3 regions of the Psychrobacillus sp. FSL K6-1464 genome follow, and region 3 is predicted to be linked to each of the others. Evidence: riboswitches for the same ligand, from Rfam matches in the RefSeq annotation. Region 3 holds a riboswitch; each other region holds the start of a gene.
The links. Region 3 has a riboswitch for thiamine pyrophosphate ahead of MKX39_RS09070 (3-oxoacyl-ACP reductase). Riboswitches for the same ligand answer to the same signal wherever they lie in the genome.

Region 1 (8,381 bases), 1.1 Mb from region 3:
AATACGACGACAGATACAATTGAATTTACACGATTAATAGTGAAAAAAGCTTATGAAGCTGGCGCAAAAAGAGTAGATGTCAACTATACAGATGAAGTAAATGCACGCGCATTTTATGATTTTGCTCCAGATGAAGCGTTCCATGAATTTCCTAAGTGGGCTGCTATGCAGCGCGACGAGTTAATCGAAAATAAAGGCGCATTATTATGGATTGACGCGGATAACCCAGATCTACTAGAAGGTGTTTCGATTGACCGTATTTCAAGCTTTCAAAAGGCAAGTGGGAAAGCGTTAGAAAATTATCGAAAAGCTGTGATGAATGATGTAATTACATGGTCCATCGTTGCAATGCCTTCAGAGAAATGGGCTGCCAAAGTTTTCCCTGATCTGAAGCCTGAAGAACAAATGCAAGCCCTTTGGGAGTTAATATTCCAAGTTGTGCGCATCGGCGAAGGCACAGCAGTTCAACAGTGGAAAGAACATATTGATAACTTGGAAAGTAGAGCGGCACTACTAAATAATAAGCATTTCAAAAAGCTACACTATAAAGCAGAAGGAACAGATATTCAAGTGGAACTTCCAAAAGAACATATTTGGATGTCCGGAGCTAGTAAAAATGGTCAAAACACACCATTTATAGCAAATATGCCAACAGAAGAAGTATATACTGCACCACTTAAAACAGGTGTAAATGGCTACGTGAAAAATACAAAGCCATTTGTTTATCAAGGAAATGTAATAGATGATTTTACTTTGACTTTTGAAAATGGGAAGATTACTTCTATTAAAGCTGCAACTGGTGAGAAACTATTGCAAGAGTTAATTGGAACAGATGAGGGAGCAAAGTATTTAGGCGAGATTGCTTTAGTGCCACATGAATCACCTATTTCCGCTTCGAATGTATTATTCTTTAACACCTTATTTGATGAAAATGCCTCCAACCATTTTGCAATTGGAGAAGCATACCCTACCTGTGTGGAAGGTGCTCGTGGCTTAACTCATAGTGAATTAGAAGCTATGGGTATTAACACCTCCATTGTGCATGAAGACTTTATGATTGGTAGTGGCGACATGGATATTATGGGAGAATTAGCAGATGGATCAATGGAGCCTATATTCAAAAAAGGAGCATGGGCTTTTTAAGGAGTGAGTAGTTTGAAAAAAATGCTTGGTACTTTAATCATTCTGTTTATCTCATTTGGCTCTATCACAGTAGATGCAAAGGGAACTGAAGTCTATATAGCACTTGGCGATTCTTTGGCAGCCGGTCAAACACCAAATCGTGCCATCGATACTGGTTATACAGACTTAATCGCTCAGAAACTAACTACAACAGGACAGCTGGCTTTCTATTCAAAAGCATTAGCATTTCCAGGATATACAACAGCAGATGTTCTTGAGAGTATTCAGACAGATGAAGCGAAAGAGTTGCTGAAGAAGGCTACGTTAGTTACGATATCCGCAGGAGCAAATGATTTGCTACAAATGGTACAAGTGAATTCAACGAGTGGTTCTGTAGCATATCAACAAATTTCAGCTGATTTTGCTTTAAATAATACGCGAAAAAATATAGCGCAGATTATTAAAGAAGTGCAAGTACTAACACCAAAAGCAAAAATTTATGTCATGGGTTATTATTTTGCTTATCCTCATGTCAGAGAGTCGCAAAAGAGTGGTATTAAAAAAGAGTTAGACCGTTTGCAGCTTATATTAAAAAAACAATCAGAGGCAAATGGAGCAACTTATGTGTCAGTAGAAGAGACATTTGGAGTTAATGCAACGACATTATTACCAAATCCTGCAGATGTCCATCCAACGATGGAAGGTTATCGTATTATGGCAAATGCATTTTTTTCACAGTACAACAAGGGAATATTTGTGACCCAAAGTGAGTTGCCAGCACCGAATCCACTATCGTTTGAACAAATTCTGAATGCTAGTAAAGAAGAAGGAAAATCTCCTGTAGCTAAGGCAGAGGGAATGGACAACTACTACTCATTAACAGAATTGAAGCCACTAATATAGCATGTTGCTTACCTTTCCAAATGCTTAGCTGTATTGACGCTTGGGGGAAGTTGCTTAAATAGGGGTAGAAAGTTGCAAGTTTACTGATGAGTGCTGCGCAAAAGCACCTCCTATACTAAAAAAACTGTCCCCTTATTTAGGAGGACAGTTTTTTAGCGAGTAGTTTTTTTAGATTTTAACACTTTGCGGATAATGGGATAAACAATTGGTGCAAATTTAATTGCTGTTTTAACTAAGTTTTTTACTTTCATCATAATCGCTCCTTGGCTTTCGTTATTAATAATTATGTACCCTTAAGAGCCTATAAATAAACGTTATCTTAATACTTTAATGCCTTGAACAATATTCCAAACCATTACTATAACATACACAAGCATATATATACCGATTAGTATTAAAGGTCCCACTGCCATCCAAAGGGTAGGCTGTTCATTATATCCAGTTGTAAAAGGCATAAAACTTGAAAAGATACTAATGAACAAAATTACTAATAAAACAACAGGTATGATATGAGAGATTAAGGATTTTTTTGCATGATATTTAACCTCAGAATCCTGTGAGACAAAATAAACGATGATGGGCAATAAAAAGGGGGCAAACAAAACACTAAAATAGGAAAGTGCTGATAAAATTCTTGGATTATCCAGTTTATATCACCTCTATTCTTTCTAATATATCCTACGAAATTATGATATTTTTCTCACTTTTACCTAAGGAGACTAAGATGTTTTTATAAGTTTCCGTAGAGGAAATAGATACATATTCTTTTTCACCATGCCAATCCCCACCACTTGGTCCAAACTCAATAGCGCCTGCTCCAGTTTCTGCATAAAAGCGAGCATCAGCTGCTCCATGCTGCCCAAATAACACAGCAGGTTTTCCTATAAACTGTGAAGTGACCTGAGCAATACGTTCGATATATGGGTTAATAGCTTCAGTTGTTACTGCAGGAGCGGTAGTGTGCACTTGTATTTCACTATTGGGAAATTCTTCCGTCAACGTTTGGAGGTCTAAAAGAATACTATGCATATCTTGTCCGGGTACGTAACGAAGATCATAACTTACTATGCACTCATCGGGCACTACGTTATATCGTTCTCCTGCTTGTATTTTTGCCAAGTTTAAGGAAGGATAATCATAGAACTCATTGCTTGCTGTTAAAAAAGAAAGTTTGCGAAGCTGTTGGTCAAAAAGAAACGCTTGTTCAATTGCATTTATTCCTTCCCAAGGACGACTGCCATGACTAGATTTGCCCTTAAGTATTACATCAAACTGGATAATTCCTTTTGCCTGTAAGCCAATTTGTAGATGGGTAGGTTCTCCGCATATAACAAAGTCACCGATATATCCTTGATCGACCAAAAATTTGGATGTCTCTCCGTCTGTTTCCTCATCGGTTACGATATGTAGTTGGATTTTTTGAGCAAGATTTTCAGGTTGTTTAGATAGCTCATAAAAGGCTTGCATCATCGCTGCAACTCCCGCTTTCATATCAGCTGTTCCACGACCATATAAATAATCTCCCTCAATATAAGGCTGAAATTGTGAAGTTTCTCCTGGAACAACATCTACGTGACCATTCCAAATCATACATTTATCACCGTCTCCTATTACTGCCACAAGCATCAGTTTTTCCTCATGCTTTAAGATCGTAGTAGTAATACCTCGTTCCTCTAGCCAATTCTCACAAAATAACAAAGCATTATTTGCGCCTTCCAATGTGTCACTTTTGATACGTATTAAATCTTTTAATAATGTAATCATGTAAACATCCCCTTACGCGTATAGTTTTTACAAGTATAACAAAAGAACAAAAGAAGGTTGCAATACTTTATCTATTCAGCTACAATGAACTCGAACTAAATAATTCAAACCACAAGGGGCGCCGTTGATACGGCTGAGATAGTACCCTTCGAACCTGTAAGTTAATACTTGCGTAGGGATGTGGATGGAAACTGACAATCGCGCGATGTCTGGGTCTATCCCGGGGGTCGTTTTTTTTGTGGTCAAAAAAAGGGGATTGTCATGAAGAATAATCGAGTATTAATATTAATGGAAATCGCTATTTTTGCAGCTTTAGGATATGTTTTAGATATGATCGGCTTTGGAATGCCGCAAGGTGGATCAGTTACATTCGTTTTAGTACCTGTTATTTTAATGGCTTTTCGTCGTGGTATTGTAGCAGGTTTAACAACTGGATTTTTAATAGGTGTATTACAAGTCGTTACAGGCCGTTTTTACGCAGCTCCCTTATCATTTGAAATAGTGATAGCACAAGTAGCAATAGATTATTTCATCGCATTTATGGTAGCTGGTTTTGCTGGTTTTCTGAGACCTGCGTTTTTACATGCATTTGAACAAAAGGATAAAATGAAAATGGTTAGAGCAGTTGTCTTGGGAACGTTCATCGCAGCTTTTCTTCGTTATTTAGCACACGTAACTTCAGGTATTCTATTCTTTGGTGAATTTGCTGGTGAGCAAAATGTTATTTTGTATTCGTTGATCTATAATTCTACTTATATGATTCCTGTATTTTTAGTAGCAGCTTTCATTTGTTCCATATTATTTGTTAAAGCTCCGCGCCTCACACTGCCGAATCTTCACTAAATATGGTATGATTAGAATACATTTAGTGAAGAAGGGATCTTGTTAAGATGATTGTACAAACTGACGAAGAGTTAGTAGCATTAAAAAAAATAGGGCGTATTGTTGCAGAAATTCGAGATGTAATGAAGGCTGCTACTAAACCTGGTGTGACTACGAAAGAGTTAGATGAAATCGGCGGAAAGCTATTTAAAGAGCATGGCGCGATTTCTGGACCAATGGGAGAATACGATTTTCCGGGATATACTTGTATTAGTGTTAATGAGGAAGTAGCTCATGGAATGCCAGGCGCTCGTGTTATAAAAGATGGTGATATCGTGAATATAGACGTTTCAGGATCACTTGATGGTTATTTTGCAGACACAGGAATTTCTTTTGTCGTAGGCGAAGGATATGAAGAGAAAGAGAAGTTGTGTGCTGTAGCTGAGAGTGCATTTGAGCGTGCAATGCTAAAAGTTAAAGCAGGTTCACGATTGAACCAAATTGGTAAAGCAGTAGCTAGAGAAGCCAAAGATAATGGCTTGCATGTTATTATGAACCTAACTGGACATGGTATTGGGAAATCACTTCATGAAGCTCCTCAACATGTATTGAATTATTATGATGCATGGGATCCAACAATATTAAAAGAAGGAATGGTTTTAGCAGTTGAGCCATTTATTTCTGCGAAGGCAGAGCATATTGTTGAATCAGGTGATGGTTGGACATTTATCACTCCTGATAAATCCTTAGTAGCACAGATTGAGCATACAATTGTTGTCACAAAAGGTGCACCAATTTTATTAACTAAATTAGATTAAAACAAAACGCCTTCAAGAGTTTACTCTTTCGAAGGCGTTTTTTAATTTATGAGTATGACCTACTACGAAGTCAGTGCTCATAGTAATTTTTCGGCTGATGGGCGGTTTCCATGGGCGTTGCCTCAGCCTCCTCGCTTAGAAAAAATTTAGATCTAGTTATTTAAAAATACATTAACTATTTCTTGAAGTTGTAGGAGACAGACAGATAAATATGTTTAACGAAAAAAGAGAGGCTGTTTGTGACAACTACCACAAACAGCCTCTAATATTGTAAAATGTCTGTCCAAACCTTAAGGGGTTCTGGAACCTTTCTTAAGGAAAATTATCCCAACGACCAAGACGCAGCTTAGGAAAAGAGAAGCTGAGGTCAGGAGCAGTTGACTAAAGTTGTGTTGGATTGCTACCCCGACGAAAGTCCAGATAAACACAACTGACATAAGACGATCAAAATAATGATAGCGGAAGTGAAGAGCTATCGCTGTCGCAATGGTTAAGAAGATAACACCCCAAAGTGATTTTGTCATACCAAATCCACCGAATTCATAAAACGTGAGGAGATAAGATAGATTTATGAAGAAACTGATAAATGTCCATCCTAAAAGGAAGGAAATTGGTAACCGATTTTTTCGATTTATATCATCTAAAGGATAGGTTAAATATAATTTAAACAAGCAGCTTAGTAAGACAGTGAGAATACCAAAAGCATAACCAAATAGTTCGTAATGCCAACTGAATATATTCAAAATATATAACACAGATGATGCCCCGTATAATAGAACGCGTCTAGTAGGGATAGGATGAGAAGACTTGTAATCTTTCATCATATTCCAAATCCACCAAGCTAATGAGATGAAAATAACAATCCATATGTAAAACACATAATTTGCTGGAGTAAAAAAGACGGGAAGTCTATTGAAAATCTCGCCACTGGTTTGACCATTTATGGGAAGTAGAATAGATAGTAATTTAACGATTACAGTAGATATAAAAAATAATATTAAAAGGATTATTTTAAACATTCAGCTGCCTCCTTCTATTTAATAAGTATACCTTTGATATATACCAACAACAAATTAGAATTATGAATGTTATGTGACGAAATTGGGACAATCTGTATGAGGAAAACATGATATACTAGAAATCTAATATAATTGTCAATATAGGAGGAATATTTAGATGATTGAACAAACTTATTCGGTTGTATGGGATCTTGATCGCTTTTTTGAAGGGGGCAGTAGCTCTCCATCTTTAAGAAGCCATTTGGATGAAGTAAAAGGAAAGCTAAGCAGTTTTGACGCAAAACTCCAAGACTTTAACTCACCGACATCTATAGCAGATGTCTCCGTTATTGAGCAAACAATAGAACAATTAAAAGATATCGCAACAAATTTATCTGAAGCTGGAGCAGTAATAGGTTGCTTTATGGCACAGGATACAACTGATAAGCAGGCAGCATTATTAGAAGGTGAGATAGGGTCACTTTATGCTAGATTCTCTTCTCAAATGCTCACAATTCAACAAGTGCTAAGTAAAACAGAGGAATCTGTATGGGAAGATCTACTTCAAACACCTGAGCTTTCTTCATTTGCATTTGTGTTGAATGAATGGAGAGAAGAAGCAAAAAGAATGCTTTCTGAAAAAGAGGAAGACATAATTACTAAACTTGAGGTAGATGGCTATCATTCATGGGGACAACTTTATGATTTACTTGTAGGTGATATTCGTATTAAACTTACAATAGATGGAGAAGTAAAAGAAATGTCAGTTGGACAGGTTAATAATCTGAGCTCCCATGAAGATGCAACGATTCGAAAAGAATCATTTGAAGCACTTGAAGCTGCTTGGACAGATAAAGAGGAGTTCTTTGCAAAAACATTGAATCATATTGCTGGCTTCCGCCTTGCAGTTTATGAAAAAAGAGGATGGAATTCTGTTTTAGAAGAGCCTCTTCATATTAATCGTATGAGTGAACAAACACTAGATGCAATGTGGGGAGCTATCTCTAAAAATAAAGCTCCATTCGTAGAATACTTAAACAAAAAATCGGCAATGCTAGGCGAAAAACAAATGCATTGGTACGACTTAGAAGCACCCGTGAGTACTTCTACAGAGAAAATGGATTATCAACAAGGTGCTGAGTTTATATTAAAACATTTTAAAGAATTTGGACCAAAGTTAGAGTCATTTTCAAGAAATGCGTTTGAAAAAGGTTGGATTGAAGCAGAGGATCGTCCAAACAAGCGTCCAGGAGGATTTTGTACAGGAATGCCTGTATCAGAGGAATCACGCATTTTCATGACGTATAGTGGGTCTATGTCCAATGTTTCTACGTTAGCTCATGAATTGGGTCATGCCTTCCATTCATATGCTTTAAGACCAGTACATTGGATGAACCGTCAATATGCCATGGGTGTTGCGGAAACTGCATCCACATTTGCTGAAATGATAGTTGCCGATGCTGCTGTAAAGGAAGCAACAACTGATGACGAAAAAATTGCTTTACTAGAAGACAAAATTCAACGTAGTGTAGCATTTTTTATGAATATCCATGCTAGGTTCTTATTTGAAACTAGATTTTATGAGGAACGTAAAAATGGAATAGTATCTGCTGCTCGTTTGAATGATTTAATGGTTGCAGCTCAACAGGAAGCATACGGGGATGCATTAGATACAACACATCCTCATTTCTGGGCATCTAAACTGCATTTCTATATAACGGGAGTACCATTCTATAACTTCCCATATACATTTGGTTACTTATTCTCTTTAAGTATCTATGCTAAAGCTATAAGTGAGGGTGCGAACTTTGAAGAGAAGTACATTGCATTATTGCAAGATACGGCAGTAATGTCGGTAGAAGACTTAGCGATGAAACATTTAAATGAAGACATTACTCAAGAAGCATTTTGGATAAAAGGAATTGATCTATGTATCCAAGATGTTAAAGAGTTT
Region 2 (8,381 bases), 1.6 Mb from region 3:
ATTCATATCCGCTCCCTTTGTCTTTTTAAGCGTACGTGCACGAGGATCAATAAGTGGATACGTTAAATCAGCAAATAAGTTTGCTCCAATCACACCAAGTGTAATAATTAAAAATATGCCTTGCATCATTGGAAAGTCTCTTGCAATAACACTTTCATATAACAATCGACCAATTCCTGGATAAGAAAAGACAGATTCCACTACCACTGCTCCACCCACTAAAGTGCCTAATGTCATCGTAAAATGCGTATAAATGGGTAGCAAAGCATTGCGTAATGCATGATTAAAAATTAACCCTTTTTTATGTACACCTTTTGCCTCTGCCATCGTGATATAATCTTGCCCAAGAGATTCAAGCATTGAAGAACGTGTTAGCAAATAGTTCGATCCTACTGTTGCTAATGTGATCGTAGTAAGCGGCAGGATCGCATGCACTGCAACGTCCTTTATATACCCCCAAGTTGTTCCATCTTGCATCATTGAAAAAGCCCCGTATGTAGGAAACCAACCTAATTGAACCGCTAAAACAGCTAAAAATAATAGTCCTACCCAAAAACCTGGAACAGCTTGTAAGGTCAGCATTCCTATTAATAGTGAGACATCACGACCTTTCCCACGATTCCAAGCAGAATAAGCGCCCAATATAACGCCAATTACAGCACTTAATAACATAGCTGGCCCCACTAATAACAATGTCCATGGCAATCTATCGCCTATTATTGTCATCACAGGCTCTGCATATTTAATTGACACCCCAAAATCAAATGTCACAATCCCTTGTAAATATACAATATACTGTTCCCATAAAGACCCATCGAGACCTATCGATTCAAGAGCCTGCTGCTTTTGTACTTCTGTTAGTTCATTTATCGTATCGCCGAAAAAATATAACAGCGGATCACCTGGGGCTAATCGGGGCAAAGCGAAATTAATCGTCAATGCTACGAGGAACACCAGTCCATATTGAATTAGCTTTTTTCCAATTGACGATAGAGTCCTATTCATTTCTTACAACTCTCCTTATTCCACAAATTTTGGAGCTGTTGCCGAAACAGCTTGACGCGTTTCTTCTGGTAAGAATGAATATTTGTGCACAATCCCGTAACCTAAAGACTCTACATATTGGTCATACACCGTAGCGTTATAAGCGAAAACTTCCTCCGGATAATAAAGGGCAATCGCAGTAGGTTGGTTATTGTATAACTCCTGCATATTAAATGAAATTGCTTTACGATCTTCAATTGTGGATGCCGCCATCCAATCTTCAATCAATGTATCCATAGCAGGATAGGCTATATCTTTCGTCCATAGATATGATGCACGATGAGACATAATGAATTGATCTGGATCTGCTACACCATGCGGACCTATTAAACTAACATATGTATCAAAATTATCCTCTGAATTGGCAGCTGCATAAGTCGTAGCATCCATTGCTTCTACTTCAAACTGTAACCCTATATTTTTTAATTGCTCCTTCAGCATTTCAGCTACACGCACATAAACAGGTTCACTTGCAGAAACAATTGTATTCATCCGTAACGTTTCACCTTCTGGTGTTTCACGAAAACCATCATTATTTGTATCTTTGTAGCCAAGTGAGTCTAGAATTTCTGTTGCTTTCGCTATATCATATGGTGTCGATAAATCTGGATTTGTCCACGGAGAATCCGGGTGAGGATATCCAGTTAAACCAGCACGTCCTTGACCTAATAACACAGTATCAACAATGCTTTGACGATCTATCGCTAGAGATACCGCTCGGCGTACCTCTTCTGTATTAAATGGCTTTCGTTCATAATTTAAACCGAATTGGACAATAGATAATGGAGATACTTTTGCTAACTTCATCGCCTCGGTATTTTTAAATGAATCTTGTAATTCAGCTGGTACTGTACGCGTAGATGCATCAATCTCACCTGCACGTAATGCGTTAAACATAGCTGTTGCATCCTTTATAATCGGCATATTTATGGAAGCAACTGTTGGTTCACCCATGAAGTATTCATTATTCGCTTTAAATTTGTAATACTGGTCTGCTTCATATTCTTTTAAAACAAAAGGACCTGTTCCTACAGCTAACTTATTATATTGACGTGGATTTTCAACATCTTTCCAAATGTGCTCTGGTAAAATCGGCAAATCGGCAAAGGTAATACTCGCTAGTGATGGACAAGCATAGGCGCACTCAAAACGAACCGTTTTTCCATCCTCTTCAACTTCAATTTCATCAATTTTCGGTACTTCGCTAACATGATGTGTATGGCGGTTGGCTGAACCATCGCGGAAGTATTCATATGTAAATTTGACATCTTCTGCCGTAAAGTCTTCCCCGTCATGCCACTTTATACCATCACGTACCTTTACAATCCAAGTTGTATCATCAAGTTGCTCTGCAGACTCTGCTAACCATGGAATCGGTTCATCTACATATGGCGATGGTGAAAATAATTTGTCATATACTAAATCAGTTAACCAGTCGACGTTTCCGGTATATATATTTAATGGACCAACATCTGATGGAATCCCCACTTTTAACTCTGCTACTTGTTCCGTTACTGCTCCTTCACCTTCTAAATTTGTTTCATCAGCTTGTCCTTTAGCTTCATTCGATGAACAACCTGCTACTAAAAACACTAATAGTATAAGCGGTAAGCCCCATAATTTTTTAATCCCTTTATACACTATGCTTTCTCCTTTTTATTAAATAATTGATTTTTTATTCCTGCCTTCGTACTTTAACACCAACGATAATGATTCTCAATATCATTTATAATTCACATATCGACTTTTCACCTAGCTCCATGGAAGTAAGCGCTATCAATAAAATAAATAAATAGTATTATTCATTTTATTAATAGTTGCAAACTAGATTTGAAAATATAGAAAAACCCAAGCTATAAGAAGCTTGGGTTAGTTCATTCTATTGGCACTCAAAGGCTTTCCATATGTATAAATTGATTTTTGACGTATTTGCAGAAATTTAACTCTCTTTGGGTTAGCATTTTTTGTGGATTAGATACAATTGCATTTTGACGTTTAATACAAAGTCCATGAATCGACTTCGCCATAATCTTGTTCTGACCTAAAAGAGGCTCTATTATTTTTAAGGGCAAAAAAGAAATACCCATACTAGACAAGACAGCTTGTTTTATAATTTCAAAATTCGTCATCTGCATATATTGGACTTGTGCATTCTTTTGATCGATTTTATCTTTGATTAGTTGTTGCAAATACAAGTTTTCTGGTAGTAAGAGAGTTTGGTTTTTTAAATCTCGTGCGTAAATCACTTTTCTTCCTGCCAGCGGATGACTGCAATGCATTATTAAAAATAATTCCTCTTCAAATAATAAGTCCACTTTATATGCTTGTTGAAATTCTGAGTCATTCTCATAGATTGGCATAATTGCAAAATTTGTTTTCTCAAGAAGTAACTTTTCCTTAAGGCTTTCATAACAATTGCTTTTAATGGAGAATGATTGCTGTTCAAATTCATCTATATGGAGAGGTAAAATAGTCGCAAAATATTTTTCAGCTATGTAATGACTTATGTGTACGGAAAGTGGAGAATTTACTTGGTGCAATTCTTGTTCCATTTGCTTATCTAGTAATAATATTTTCCTAGCATATTGTAAAAAAACTTCCCCTTGCTCTGTTAATTCAATTTGTCTATTTTTACGTTGAATTAATATGGTCTTATATTTTTCTTCTAGCTGTTGAATTTGATGACTAATTGTTGGTTGAGAACAAAACATTCTACGAGCCGTCTCTGTAAATGAACGACATTCAGCTAGAACGATAAACATTTGCATTTTATCTAGCATGCAACTGACTCCCTTTTATATGAATATCACTACTGATAATGATAATCGTTTTCATTATAGTTTATCATTTGCACTTACTGATGTCGATCATCATTTCAAGTAACAAAAAGAGTGGCCCTGCATATGAGGACCACTACTTAAGTATTAGAGAATTCTATTTTGAGGTTCTCTATTTTCTAAAACTGCTTCTATATCTTTTGCATTCATTTGCATCATCGCTTGGCGAGTGCGGATACTGGCACTACCGATATGGGGAGACACCGTTACATTAGGTAAAGTTAGTAGAGGATGATCCACCGGTACAGGCTCTTGCTCAAATACATCTAGTCCTGCAGCCCATATCTTTTTCGACGCCAGTGCTTCATAAAGAGCTTGTTCATCTACTATGCCACCTCGTGCGACATTAATAATTGCTGCAGTTTCTTTCATCATATTAAGTTCACGTTCCCCTATAAGTCCCTTTGTTTCAGGTGTAAGTGGAGTTAATAGAATGACAAAATCAGATTGCTTAAGTAATTCGTCTAATTCCGCGTAAGTAAAGCCGTACGTTTCTTCTGCATCTAGTTTTCTAGAGCGATTATGATATAACACATTCATATCAAAGCCTTTCGCACGTCTAGCAACCGCTTCCCCTATACGTCCCATTCCTACAATACCGAGTGTTGCACCGAAAACGTCCATTCCTGTATATTGCATTGGTGACCAGGAATCCCAGTTACCCGAACGAATTTCTTGTTCTACTTCTGTTATTCTTCGAGCAGTTGCTAATAGTAAAGCAAATGCTAAGTCTGCTGTTGTCTCTGTTAATACTCCCGGAGTATTTGTTACGACAATACTACGGTCTTTTGCTGCCTCTATGTCTATATTGTTATAGCCCACTGCAAAATTACTAATTACTTTTAAATTTGGAAGGCTTTCAATTAGTGTACGATCGATATTATCGGATAACATCGTCCATAGAGCGTACGCGTCTTTAGCATTTGTTATTATTTCTTCATTTGTCATTCCAATAGTTTCGCTATGCCACATTTGTACATCAAACTTTTTTCTTAAAGGCTCAATGATTTCTTCGGGTAGTTTACGAGTTATGTATATTTTCTTCAAAACTTTATCCTCCCTCGAGTTATGGATTCTTGTGTTTCTCTGGTGCTTTCGGGTGATTATCCCCAACATTCCGGTGTTTCTCCAAATATCCATTATGATTCACCCAGCCCTCAAACAATCGGGTTAGATAAAGCATGGACGAAAGTAGGAAATTTTGCAAACATATTTACAACTTCAAATAGCTACGTTATACTTTGGGCATATTAAAAACTACATACCGTTTTGCGCACTAGGGGTGCCCACTTTGGCTGAGATGCGAGCATTTTGCTCCGATCCCTTAAAACTCGATCAGGATAATACCTGCGTGAGGAAGTGCGGTGACTTCCCTAATATTTTTGTATTGGATAAGTGGCTGCATCTTCACGGATGTGGTCTTTTTTTATGAAAAAATACAGGGAGGTTTTTTAAATGGAGTGTGGATTGAGCCCAATTATCGGATTTCGTTTTTCGTTACATCCGATGACAAATGATTTTATCAAAGTGATTAAAGGTGCTTTGAAGGAGACGGATGCGACGAATGTGTGGATGCACACAGATGATGTGTCGACGGTTATTCGTGGCAAACAAGTACATGTATTTAATGTGGCAAAAGCAATTACATTGCATGCTGCTAAAACAGGAGAACATATTGCACTGTCCGGTACTTTTTCCGCTGGTTGCCCCGGTGATTCTGCAGGAGATGTCTATCTAGACAAAGGCGATATAATTGCCAACACAGATATAACAAAACAATATGTATCTTCTCAATTTGCTCTATACCCGATGAATAACCCGAGTTATATGGACATTATTTACCGTGAAGTGGATCGTGCTAAAGCACAAGGTGTGTTTAATGATTCCATGCATTATGCGAGTGGTATTCATGGAGATATTCATGATGTGTTTGCGTTTTATGAAGAAGCATTCACGAATGCCCGCTCAGATGAGCATAAGCATTTGGTTATGACCGTTTCTATGAGTATTAACAGCCCCTCTCATGGAGGTCGTTAACATGCTGAAATCATGGAAGCTAAAAGAAATCGTGTTAATGTCTTTACTTGCCGTTGTATTTGGCATTGTGTATTTATTGTTCTTGCATGTCGGTAATATTTGGGCTGGATTTATAGGTCCGATTGCATATGAATGGATTTTTGGGATTTGGTTTATCGTGTCTATTATTAGTATGTATATTATTCGAAAGCCAGGTGCTGCAGTTATTTCAGAAACAATCGCCGCTGCCATTGAGGTGTTGTTAGGAAATGCCGTTGGACCCCGACTAATTCTATCAGGTGTTATTCAGGGCTTAGGGGCAGAAGCAGTATTTGCTGCAACTAGATACAAACGCTTTGATATTTGGATTCTAATCCTAGCGGGTGTGGGATCTTCGGTATTTAGTTTTGCCTACGGGTATTTGTTAGGTGGCTTTACGGTATTCAGTACTGGTTATGTTGCGCTGATGCTTGGCATTCGCATATTGAGTGGAGCTCTCCTTGCTGGTGTTGGAGGTAAAGCGGTTGCCGATGGCTTACTAGCAACAGGCTCTCTTCGAGGATACGCTATTTCACGACCGAAAAAAGGTGATGCTCGTGCATGACGTCATTTCGTTTGAGAAGGTCAGCTTTCGATATCCAGATGAGGAAAAATGGACTTTGACTGACTTTTCATTTGCAGTACAAAAAGGTTCCAGGGTTGTGTTAACTGGTCCTAGCGGCTGTGGAAAAACGACACTACTTTACTTGTGCAATCGATTATATCCCGATAATTGCGATGGTATTTTAACGGGCAATATTGAGCTATTTGGGAAGGATAGTCGGACATTCATTGCCGGGGAAATAAATCATCGAATTGCTACCGTTTTTCAGGATCCAGATGCGCAATTTTGTATGCAAACAGTGGAAGAGGAGCTTGCTTTTACGCTAGAAAATTTGCAGGTGAAACGTGAAGAGATGGAGAATCGAATAAGAGAGGTACTTGCTCTCACAAATTTAACTGACTTTCGATATTCTATTATTCAACAGCTTTCAGGTGGGCAGAAGCAACAAATCGCTACTGCATGTGCACTTATTATGGAGCCCGAGATTTTGCTGTTAGACGAACCAATCGCTCATTTGGACCCTTATACAGCTAAAAGATATATAGAATGGTTGGATCAGCTACAGCAAAATCGGCAAATGACAATTGTTGCAATTGAACATCGCTTGGACTTATGGGGAGATTTTTTTGACAGGATCATTCCTTTGAGCGAAAGCGATGAACCATCCATACTTCCTAAAAGAATGACTTCTATAAAACCAGATATTTCCATTCAAGCAACAGAAATAGAGACAAAAACTTTTTTGAAGCCCGCCTCATTTTCTTTACAGCGCGGAGAAATTACCATTCTTGCTGGACCTAACGGTAGTGGTAAATCAACTTTATTAAAGGCCTTATGTCATTTGATTCCTAGAAATGGATTAGTAGAACCGACGTTCTTAGGCTATGTTCCGCAATCACCTGAGTTTTTGTTTCTTACTAAGACTGTTCAAGATGAAGTGGCATATGGCGGTGGATATGGTGTGGATAACATGTTGCAGCGATTAAAACTAATGGACATTGCTGCTTCACATCCTTTTTCTATTAGTCATGGTCAAAAACGAAGGGTAGCCATTGCCGCAATGCTTTGTGATGGGAGAGAAGTAATTTTAATGGATGAACCTACCTCAGGTCAGGATGCTGCCGCATTATCAGAGCTATATCAACTAATAGATGAGCGTGCTCATGATGGCACTACATTTTTAATCGTTACGCACGATATGGAGTTCGCCTATTGTCTAGCAGATTCTATTATATTGATGGAGGATGGTAGTTTAACTGGGAAGTTTCCTGCGTTAGCCGTTTGGGAGAACGAAAAGTTATTACTGGAGCATCATTTACTCCCACCGAAAGGACTGATGCAATGTGAGAAGTCTTTTGCATAGAATGAATCCTTCCGTGAAGTTTGTTTTAATCACTGTGTGCATGTTCACGATGGCTTTTTTCTTTGATCCAGTGACCCCCCTTCTATTTTGGGCTGGTGTACTTTTAATGCAAATATTGTTCAGTCAAACTGATTGGAAGAAGTGGCTATTCTTTATGATTCCATTTTTTATAATGTCTTTTGGTTATTTTTGGACGACACTTGTATTTGCTAAGGAAACGGTCGGTCCTATCATTTGGTCAATCGGGTCTGTTCATGTGACAGAACTCCAGCTACACCATGCACTTTCTTTGAGCTTCCGTGTTTTAGCTTTTTCAAGTTTGTCTCTATTGTTTGCTTTAACAACTAATCCCGTTACGTTCATATTAAGTTTAATGCAACAATTAAAACTATCCCCTAAAATAGCTTATGGCATTTTAGTAGGCTTTCAGTTTTTACCAGTTATAAAAGACGAATTTATACAAATTCAGCAGGCACAACGGTTGAGAGGAATTGTTCAGAAAAAAAATGCCTTACAG
Region 3 (8,381 bases):
AGATGCTAACAATCCTGTGCCAACAATTTCACCAACTACCGCCATTCCTACTCTACCTGTGATTTTATACAGAACACCTGCAAGCAGGGCTCCAATGATTCCACCAGGAATAGCTAGAAGTGAACCTGTACCTGTGAAAATCCGTATGACTGCAGTCATCAGTGCAACACCAACGGCTCCTATAGGTCCCAAAAAAACTGCAGACAACACATTTATTACGTGTTGAATAGGATACGCTTTTGCTATGCCAGCAGGAAACCAAATAAATGCAGACCCTAATACTCCTATGGACACAAACATCGCCATTAGCACCAACTTTTGTGATTTCATCGTGCCCGCCTCTCTATTTTAAGCGGAGGTGAAAGTCTTGATATCACTTCTCTTCGATCACTCGTTTTACAAATACAAGAAATAACCGCTACGCCTGTCGCACCTGCTTCCCAGACAACATGAACATTTGACGGTTCAATTCCGCCTATACCTATAACTGGAATGTTAGGAAAGCACTCATGGAGTTCCCGAATAAGGGAAGTGGAAGCACCCACCTCATGTTCAGCATCTGGCTTTGTAAGAGTAGGGAACACCGATCCTACTCCTAAATAATCTGCACCTGAGCGAATAGCATCTTCCGCTTCGTGCATGGTATGTACTGAGCGACCAAGAACCATCCCTTTGCTTGTGATGACTTCTTTCACCCCTTCCTTCCAATCTCCTTGCCCGAGGTGGATTCCGTCAGCTTGGACGGATAGTGCAAGTTCAACATCATCATTCACAATAAATGGTACACCATAGATTTTACATAGTCTTTTACACGCTTGAGCAAATGCAACTAATTCGCTACCAACTAGTGCACCTTTCCCTTTTTCGCGTAATTGGAAGTGCGTGATTCCTGCCTGTAATGCGTCCTCTAGAACCGTCAACGGTTCCTCATCCTTCACATTAGCTGTCCCCATTATGAAATAAATCGATGGTTTCTTGAACACTAATAATCCTCTCCTTTATGCCTTTTTTTCTATAGGCTCCGTGGTTAGTAGGACCATGCCCTTGTCCGAATGAGATAACGTTTTCGATTGCAGATTGAATGTATCTTTTGGAGGTCATCAATGCTTCATCAATATTATTTCTCTTACCCAATTCAGCTGTGAGGACTGCACTGAAGGTACAGCCTGTTCCGTGCGTATTTTTTGTATCGATTCGCTTTGAACTGAAACGGATACATACGCCTTTTTCGTCAACATATACGTCTTCTGCATATTCGTCCTTTTTATGACCACCCTTGATAAGCACCGATTTGACACCCATCGATAAAATTCTTTCTGCAGCCTTTAAAATATCTATATCTTTTTCAATTTTTAATCCTGTTAGATGCTCAGCTTCTGGTATGTTTGGTGTGACGATACGTGCTAAAGGGAAGAGTTTCGTTTTCAAGGTATCAATCGCTTCCTCCTCTAACAAGATATGTCCACTTGTTGAAACCATCACGGGATCGACGACGATATTTTTCCACCTGTACTCTGATATTGCATTCGCGACAAGAACGATTGTATCTGTGTTAAAGAGCATCCCAGTTTTAACTGCTGAAATGAAGAAATCCTCTCCAACAGATTGGAGCTGTTGATGGACAGCTTTTGCTTCTACGGGATAGACACCTTGCACCCCGCAAGTGTTTTGAGCAGTGATTGCTGTAATAACACTCGTTCCAAATACATCTCGTTCTTGAAAAGATTTTATATCTGCTTGTATCCCGGCTCCTCCACCTGAGTCAGAACCTGCAATCGTTAAAACACATGGCATTGAATCAGACATCGTATCTCCATCCTCTTGCACTTAATCGATCAAGAAAAGCTTGTTGAAATGCCCCGGAATATTCTGTTTTCTCTGCAGCCTCTTCTCCTGACGCTCCATATTCGTACAAAGCACTACTCAAAAGTTCTACATGGTTTTTAGATGTCAAGGCAAGGTGAGCTCCTAAAATACTACTCAGTAAGCAGCCTGTTCCAGTTACTGTTGTCATTCGAACGTGCCCTGCTCTTACTGTCTTCAAACAACTTCCATCCGTCACAATGTCTTCTTCTCCTGTCACAACTACTATGCACTCTTTTTGTCTAGCTAAAGCCATAGCCTCTTCTTTTCGATCAAGTTGTCCGTTCCCTGAATCTACTCCCTTGGAAGCCCATTCTTTTTTCATAAGTGACGCCAGTTCACCAGTATTACATCGTATTAAATTTATTTTGACTTCATCTAGAAGTCTATCCACCGCTTGAAGACGATATCGAGTAGCTCCCACTCCGACGGGGTCAAGCACTACAGGGATTCCTATTTGATTTGCAACTCTTCCAGCCACTAGCATACTGCTGTACGTTCGTTCATTTATAGTGCCAATATTCAATGAGAGAACATTGGAGAGTGTGACTAGTTCTTCCACTTCTCTTTCTTCATCTCCCATAATCGGTGATGCTCCAATAGCAAGCAATCCATTGGCTTGAAAATTCGCCACGACTTTGTTTGTCATACAATGTACGATTGGTGATTGTTCACGTATAGATACATTCATCAACAACTTCCCCTTCCACATCCCAAGATTGTCTTTCTCAATCTTGATGCCGTAAATAGTGATTCCTGGTGGATCATGGACCAACTTAACTAATTCCTATTGGTAACCCCAAATGCTCACGGAGGGTATGCCCCTCATATTGCTTTCTGAAAATATCCCTTTTTTGCATTTCAGGAACAATGAGTTCAACAAAGTCCTCTAAACTACCAGGCAATGTAGGAGGCATAAGATTAAATCCGTCTGCTACACCCGCCTCAATCCAAACCACCATCTGATCCACAATTTTCTCAGGAGTACCAATCAGCGTGAAATGTCCGCCACCTGCATTAAGGTATCCTAAGAGTTCTTTTACTGTAGGTTGAGTATCTTTAATAATTTCTAATATTGTTTCGTATCGTCCAACCGGACCCATAAATTCTTCTGCCGGAGGTAATGGAGGTACTTTTAGTTCAATGTCCCATTTAGAACAATCTTGCTGGAGAAAGAAGCTCAACTGTTTTAAAGCCGTTTCTACAGGTAATTTCTCATCTAACGCTGATTTTTTGGTAAGCGCTTCTTCATGAGTACGCCCTACATAAGTGACTAAGCCTGGGAATACTTTAATATGTCGATTACAGTCTTCGTATTGCTTAACCTGTTCATCCAACTTCTTGCGGTACTTTTTCGCTTGGTTTAAGTTCCATGACACTGAATAGACGGCATCTGCATATTTCACAGCTAATGCAATCCCTTGTTTAGATGCCCCTGCTTGCATGGCTACTGGTTTGCCTTGAGGGCTTTTTGGCGTCGTGGATGGGCCCATCACTTTAAAATAGGTCCCATTGTGGTCAACAGGTTGTATATTAACAGGATTGATTAACTGTTTTTCTGCTCGATTATATAGAATCTCCTTGCTGTCCCATGATAGAAATAGTTTATTCATTAAAGCAGCAAATTCTTCGGCCTTTTCATACCGTTTATCATGAGAAGGCAGTTCCGGCATACTATGATTTAATGCTTCCTCGTCCCTCATTGAGGTAACGAGATTCCACCCGACACGTCCGTTTGTAATGTGATCTAGGCTTAACAGTTGTCGCGAAGCAGTGTAAGGATTCGAAAAGGTACTTGAGATTGTTGAAACTAATCCCACATAATTTGTCACTTGAGAAATAGCAGTTAAATTGACCACTGGATCTAACCAAAATGCTGGCATTTCATTTGGGTCGTTGGCAGGGAATGATTGATTGTCGGCAAAGAACACCGCATCAAAGCAACCCGTTTCAGCTAACTGTGCTAAGGATTGGTAATAAGAAATGTTCCCGATGCATTCAATGCTTGAATCAGGCATTAACCAAGCAGCCTGATGATGTCCACATCCATACAGCAATACGCCTAAGTGGATTTGTTTTCTTTGATTTCCTTTCATTAGCTACTCCTCTACCTATGTCATGAGTGACTGCTTAAATCGTCTATTTTTGTAAGACTATCTATTGTAAATTAAGTTACTAGTTCATTGTCAAACCGCCATCTACTGTTAAATTCTGACCTGTAATACCATCAGCATTTTCTGAAGATAAATAAGCGACCATATTGGCTACATCTTCGGGACTAGTTACTTTCTTCAAAGGCGTTGATTGAGCAATTAAATCGAATACTTCAGGAGTTGTAACAGAACTGGCATCAGTCGTTTTTAATAATCCACCTGAAACTACATTTGCTCTTATGCCGAATTGTCCCAGTTCAGCGGCGATATTTCGCGTAAAACCAATTAGTCCAGCCTTTGCTGTTGTATATTCATGATAAGGAACAACAGGGTTTTGATACAAATTGGTACCAATGCTTATAATACTTCCATTTCGTCGTTCAATAAATTGAGGTATAACGCTTTGGACTACATTAAATGCGGCTTTTAAAGTGCCGTCTAGTTGTTTTTGATAATCCTCCCAAGTAAGTTCTGTAAAGGATTTCTGTTTGTTTGGATCAAATTTGAAACCTACCAATGCATTGTTGACTACAACATCTAATTGACCAAAATATTCGGTTGCTTTCTTTACCAAGGCATCGACTTCTGCCCGATTTGTGACATCTGCACAAATTGCAATTGCATTATCTTTACCTAGTATAGAAACAAGCTTTTCAGCGGCATCTTTACTTTTATAGTAGTTAATAACCACTTTAAATCCTTGTTGTGCCAATTCTTTTACAATAGCTGATCCCAAACCTCTACTACTGCCCGTTACCAATACTGTTCTGTTCATCATAACCACTCCCATGCTGTTAGTTTTGCTGAAACTTAAATGATAAAGTGATAGATATAATAAAAAAACGCAACCTTCCTTTAGGAAAGTTGCGCAAATACAAATAATTGCATAGTAAAAATTAGGCATCATCAGCCTGCTATTATGTATTAGAATCTACACTTTCCTCCGCTAGTATTAACTAGTTCAGGTTCAAAGGGTTTGAGTAAATACTCATCTCAGTTAAATAACACCCCTAGTGATTATATTTAAGTTACTCTCAATGTATAGTTTTTAGAATTTTATGTCAAGTCTTGTTTGTTAGGTGTTAAGGCATCGCTAAAATAATCAAGCCATTTTTCTCACAATAACTGGGCTTGAATCTGTATAGCATATATAAAATTACTTATGAAGCTTTCTCTATTTTATGTATTTAAGTACCTTTGGAACATGATTTGAATATAATAATGAGGTGAAACTATGTGTATTTCAACTAATATAATCGAACAACAAGCTTTTTTGATCAGCGATAAGATAATTAATAACTCTATATATAAACCAGTAAGTTTGGATTTTATTGATGAGAAAAATGTTGGGATATCAGATTTTACAATGAAAAGTTTCAGAGAAGAGATACCACTAATTACAAGGGTAAATTTAGAAAACAGTGAAGGATTACTAATTAGTGTAGAACCAAATGAAAATGGTTTAAGGTGCGCTATGGGGGAAATTTCTTATAAAGCTTATAAAAAACTGCAAAATCAAGAAAGTAGACAGTTTATTTCGTATTTCTTCGCTATATCGAGCATTTTTCTATTGATATCCTGGGCCTCTATTAGGTGGTTTTTTATATAATTCTAATGGAGAAAAAGACTAATAATAAATGGATAACTTAAAATGAATTGTAGAGAGGATCTCGACTAGTCAAAAAGAAAAAATAAATTATTAAATGTAAATTTTATTGAAATTGGAACTCATTTTATTTTCAAACGTATTTAAGTAAATAGCCATTTTGTAAAAGAAGTGTTAAAGATGGCAATACAAAGTAGGTGAATATTTGATTACAATAAAGAATTTACAGCAGGTAATTACTTATATTCAGTATAAATTTAAATGAACGGAGGTGTGGAAAATGGTGAAGAAGATTGCGATGGGATTCTTGTTCATGCTACTCGCTGGTTGTGCTGTAATTGGTGTTAGCACGTTGCACTTTGAAGGAGAAAGTGACCATTGGTTAGTAAAATATAAAGCAGTGGATGATGGGAAATCACAAACAGCCAGCTACATTATTGACTATATCGGTGAAGGGGATCCTCCGGAAACATTTGATTACATAGTTTCCACTAGCATAGCTAAGAGCGAGCAAAAAGTTACGGATGCGAGTTTTAAAGGAAAGGGCAGGCTCGAAGAAGGGAACATTCAACATGAAGTAAGGGTAGCGGAAGATGAAGTTATTGTGGCGGAATTTTCTTGGGATGGTAAAACGGAAAAAGTCGTATTAGAACTTAAATAAACGGATTACTCAATATACGGTTGCTTTACTTCAACAAGGAGTAAAGCTTTTTTCTTATTGAGCTAAAGCACCCGTTAGTTTAAGTGAAACTCTTCACATTGTTATAATTCAACGGTCTCCTTGTTCTTGAAATTTCTTAAGCCCACGAACATTGCAACAGCTATACTAATTAGTCCACTTACTAAAGCAATCCAGAATAAAATCCTTCCGCCAATGGTTGGTGAATTAAAAATAAAACCACTAAGTAATAACATAATACAACTTAATAATCCCCAAAATCCTGTAGTCCATTTAGACTTACTTTTTATAAGAAGATAACCAACTACACTCAAAATATAGAATGCACTAACTATCATAATAGCGGGAAATAGTGGGTGAAATTTAGCTGCATAAACAAAATAATCAAGTTGATTAATATCACGACCATTCGTAATCTCAATGTTAAATAATTTAGTAAATGGTGTTGAATACCCCCATTCCAAAGAATTATTGGTTATTGTACTTCCTTCATACCAAGCTATAAATGTTGATACCACTAAAGTAAAGATTCCAACGATAAATTGCAACACATACTTAAACATTTTTCGTCCTCCTAGTAACCTCCATTTATTACCAAGACGCCTTACATTACTTTCTGCATTAGTTGCATAACAAATCAGACTGTTTCTCGTTAGTTTTATTTTGCTAAAGCACCTCGTTAGTTGAAGAAGGATTTTTAGATATATTTGAATCAATTGTTTTCTAGGTTGATTTAACTGTTCATGAGGAATGAAGTACATCTTTCTTTTTCATATTAATTTGGGTCTTTTCCGATGTTTTGTGGCTTGTTCAAAGGCATAAGCAAGTTTGATTAATATACCTTCACTAAAAGCAGTACCAGCAAAAGTTATACCAAAAGGTCTTCCACTTTCCTTGTATCCAGCAGGTAGAGCAATAGATGGATATCCAGCTTTAGCAAAGATTGTCGACCCTATATATGAAGGGAAAAGAATTGCATCAAGGTCATACTTTTTCAAAGCAAAATCAATCCCAGACTGAGAAAAATATAAATCATCAAGTTTTGCATTCAAATATTCAGGATTTCTTAACGTATTAGGTAATCCCACAATTTCCTCCAACTTATTCTGTCCGTATTTCAATGCCCTATCTGCATTACTCTTGTTAAACTGAATCAGATCGGTTATAGAATGTACAGGTAAATGCGAAGGGAGTTTGGAAAGATAATTTTCTAGGCTATGTTTCAACTCTGATACTAGTACCACCCTTTTCCACTCTCTATGAAAAGAAGGAATCTCGATATCTTCAGTGACCATAGCACCTTCTTGATTTAAGGTCTGTATGGCACCCTCAAATAATCCCGCATCATATTCTTCAGATCCATAAAACGCTTTAGAAGCACCTTTGAATACACCAATTTTCGCTCCCCTTAAGCCCGTAGAATCCAAAAAAGTTGAATAATCCCGTTGAAGCCTTCCTATGTTTTTATGGGTAGCGGCATCAAGATTATCAACACCAACTAAAGCTCCCAATAAAATAGAAGCGTCCATAACGGTTCTTGCCATTGGACCAGCCGTATCTTGAGAATATGTGAAAGGAATTATACCTGTTCGGCTTATCAATCCAACCGTAGGTTTTATACCTACCACAGCATTTGTAACCGCTGGACTTAGAATAGAAGCATCTGTTTCAGTGCCAACAGCTAATACTGTAAAATTTGCAGCAACTGCCACAGCTGAACCTGAACTGGATCCACCAACAAAAAGATTAGCATCGCCATATGGATTTAATACTTGCCCACCTCTGGAACTATAGCCTGCCCACATTGTATTTGACATCCCATTAGCTAGTTCTGTCATATTAGCCTTTCCTAAGAGTACTGCACCTGAGTTACGGAGCTTTTCAACAATGAATGCATCATGACTACTAATATGATTCTCTAATGCAAGTGTTCCTGCACTGGTATGCATTGAATCATTTGTTTCAATACTGTCTTTCAGAACAACGGGAATACCGTGCAATGGACCTCTAACACCAGTTGTTTTTCTTTCATAATCTAATGCTTCCGCAATGAAGATTGCGTCAGGATTTATTTCAAGAA

Region 1: linked by a shared signal. The riboswitch ahead of thiT (energy-coupled thiamine transporter ThiT) and the one ahead of MKX39_RS09070 (3-oxoacyl-ACP reductase) in region 3 are both predicted to bind thiamine pyrophosphate.
Region 2: linked by a shared signal. The riboswitch ahead of MKX39_RS01125 (YkoF family thiamine/hydroxymethylpyrimidine-binding protein) and the one ahead of MKX39_RS09070 (3-oxoacyl-ACP reductase) in region 3 are both predicted to bind thiamine pyrophosphate.

What each region holds. Positions count from the first base shown of each region.
Region 1 covers NZ_JBBOOP010000001.1:2,908,356-2,916,736, reverse strand. The annotation lists gene MKX39_RS14850 (aminopeptidase) at 1-1,143, shown strand, start outside; gene MKX39_RS14845 (SGNH/GDSL hydrolase family protein) at 1,165-2,025, shown strand; gene MKX39_RS14840 (DUF4870 domain-containing protein) at 2,340-2,672, opposite strand; gene MKX39_RS14835 (M20 family metallopeptidase) at 2,704-3,789, opposite strand; TPP riboswitch at 3,894-3,985, shown strand; gene thiT (energy-coupled thiamine transporter ThiT) at 4,051-4,632, shown strand; gene map (type I methionyl aminopeptidase) at 4,680-5,429, shown strand; gene MKX39_RS14820 (tryptophan-rich sensory protein) at 5,720-6,448, opposite strand; gene MKX39_RS14815 (M3 family oligoendopeptidase) at 6,606-8,381, shown strand, end outside.
Region 2 covers NZ_JBBOOP010000001.1:212,298-220,678, reverse strand. The annotation lists gene MKX39_RS01145 (ABC transporter permease) at 1-1,005, opposite strand, end outside; gene MKX39_RS01140 (ABC transporter substrate-binding protein) at 1,021-2,685, opposite strand; gene MKX39_RS01135 (LysR family transcriptional regulator) at 2,934-3,824, opposite strand; gene MKX39_RS01130 (2-hydroxyacid dehydrogenase) at 3,969-4,928, opposite strand; TPP riboswitch at 5,150-5,256, shown strand; gene MKX39_RS01125 (YkoF family thiamine/hydroxymethylpyrimidine-binding protein) at 5,337-5,918, shown strand; gene MKX39_RS01120 (ECF transporter S component) at 5,920-6,501, shown strand; gene MKX39_RS01115 (ABC transporter ATP-binding protein) at 6,488-7,864, shown strand; gene MKX39_RS01110 (energy-coupling factor transporter transmembrane component T family protein) at 7,866-8,381, shown strand, end outside.
Region 3 covers NZ_JBBOOP010000001.1:1,840,184-1,848,564, forward strand. The annotation lists gene thiW (energy coupling factor transporter S component ThiW) at 1-330, opposite strand, end outside; gene thiE (thiamine phosphate synthase) at 327-983, opposite strand; gene thiD (bifunctional hydroxymethylpyrimidine kinase/phosphomethylpyrimidine kinase) at 940-1,806, opposite strand; gene thiM (hydroxyethylthiazole kinase) at 1,799-2,554, opposite strand; gene MKX39_RS09065 (NtaA/DmoA family FMN-dependent monooxygenase) at 2,640-3,959, opposite strand; gene MKX39_RS09070 (3-oxoacyl-ACP reductase) at 4,039-4,791, opposite strand; TPP riboswitch at 4,938-5,038, opposite strand; gene MKX39_RS09075 (hypothetical protein) at 5,251-5,625, shown strand; gene MKX39_RS09080 (hypothetical protein) at 5,903-6,283, shown strand; gene MKX39_RS09085 (YjdJ family protein) at 6,385-6,864, opposite strand; gene MKX39_RS09090 (amidase family protein) at 7,072-8,381, opposite strand, start outside.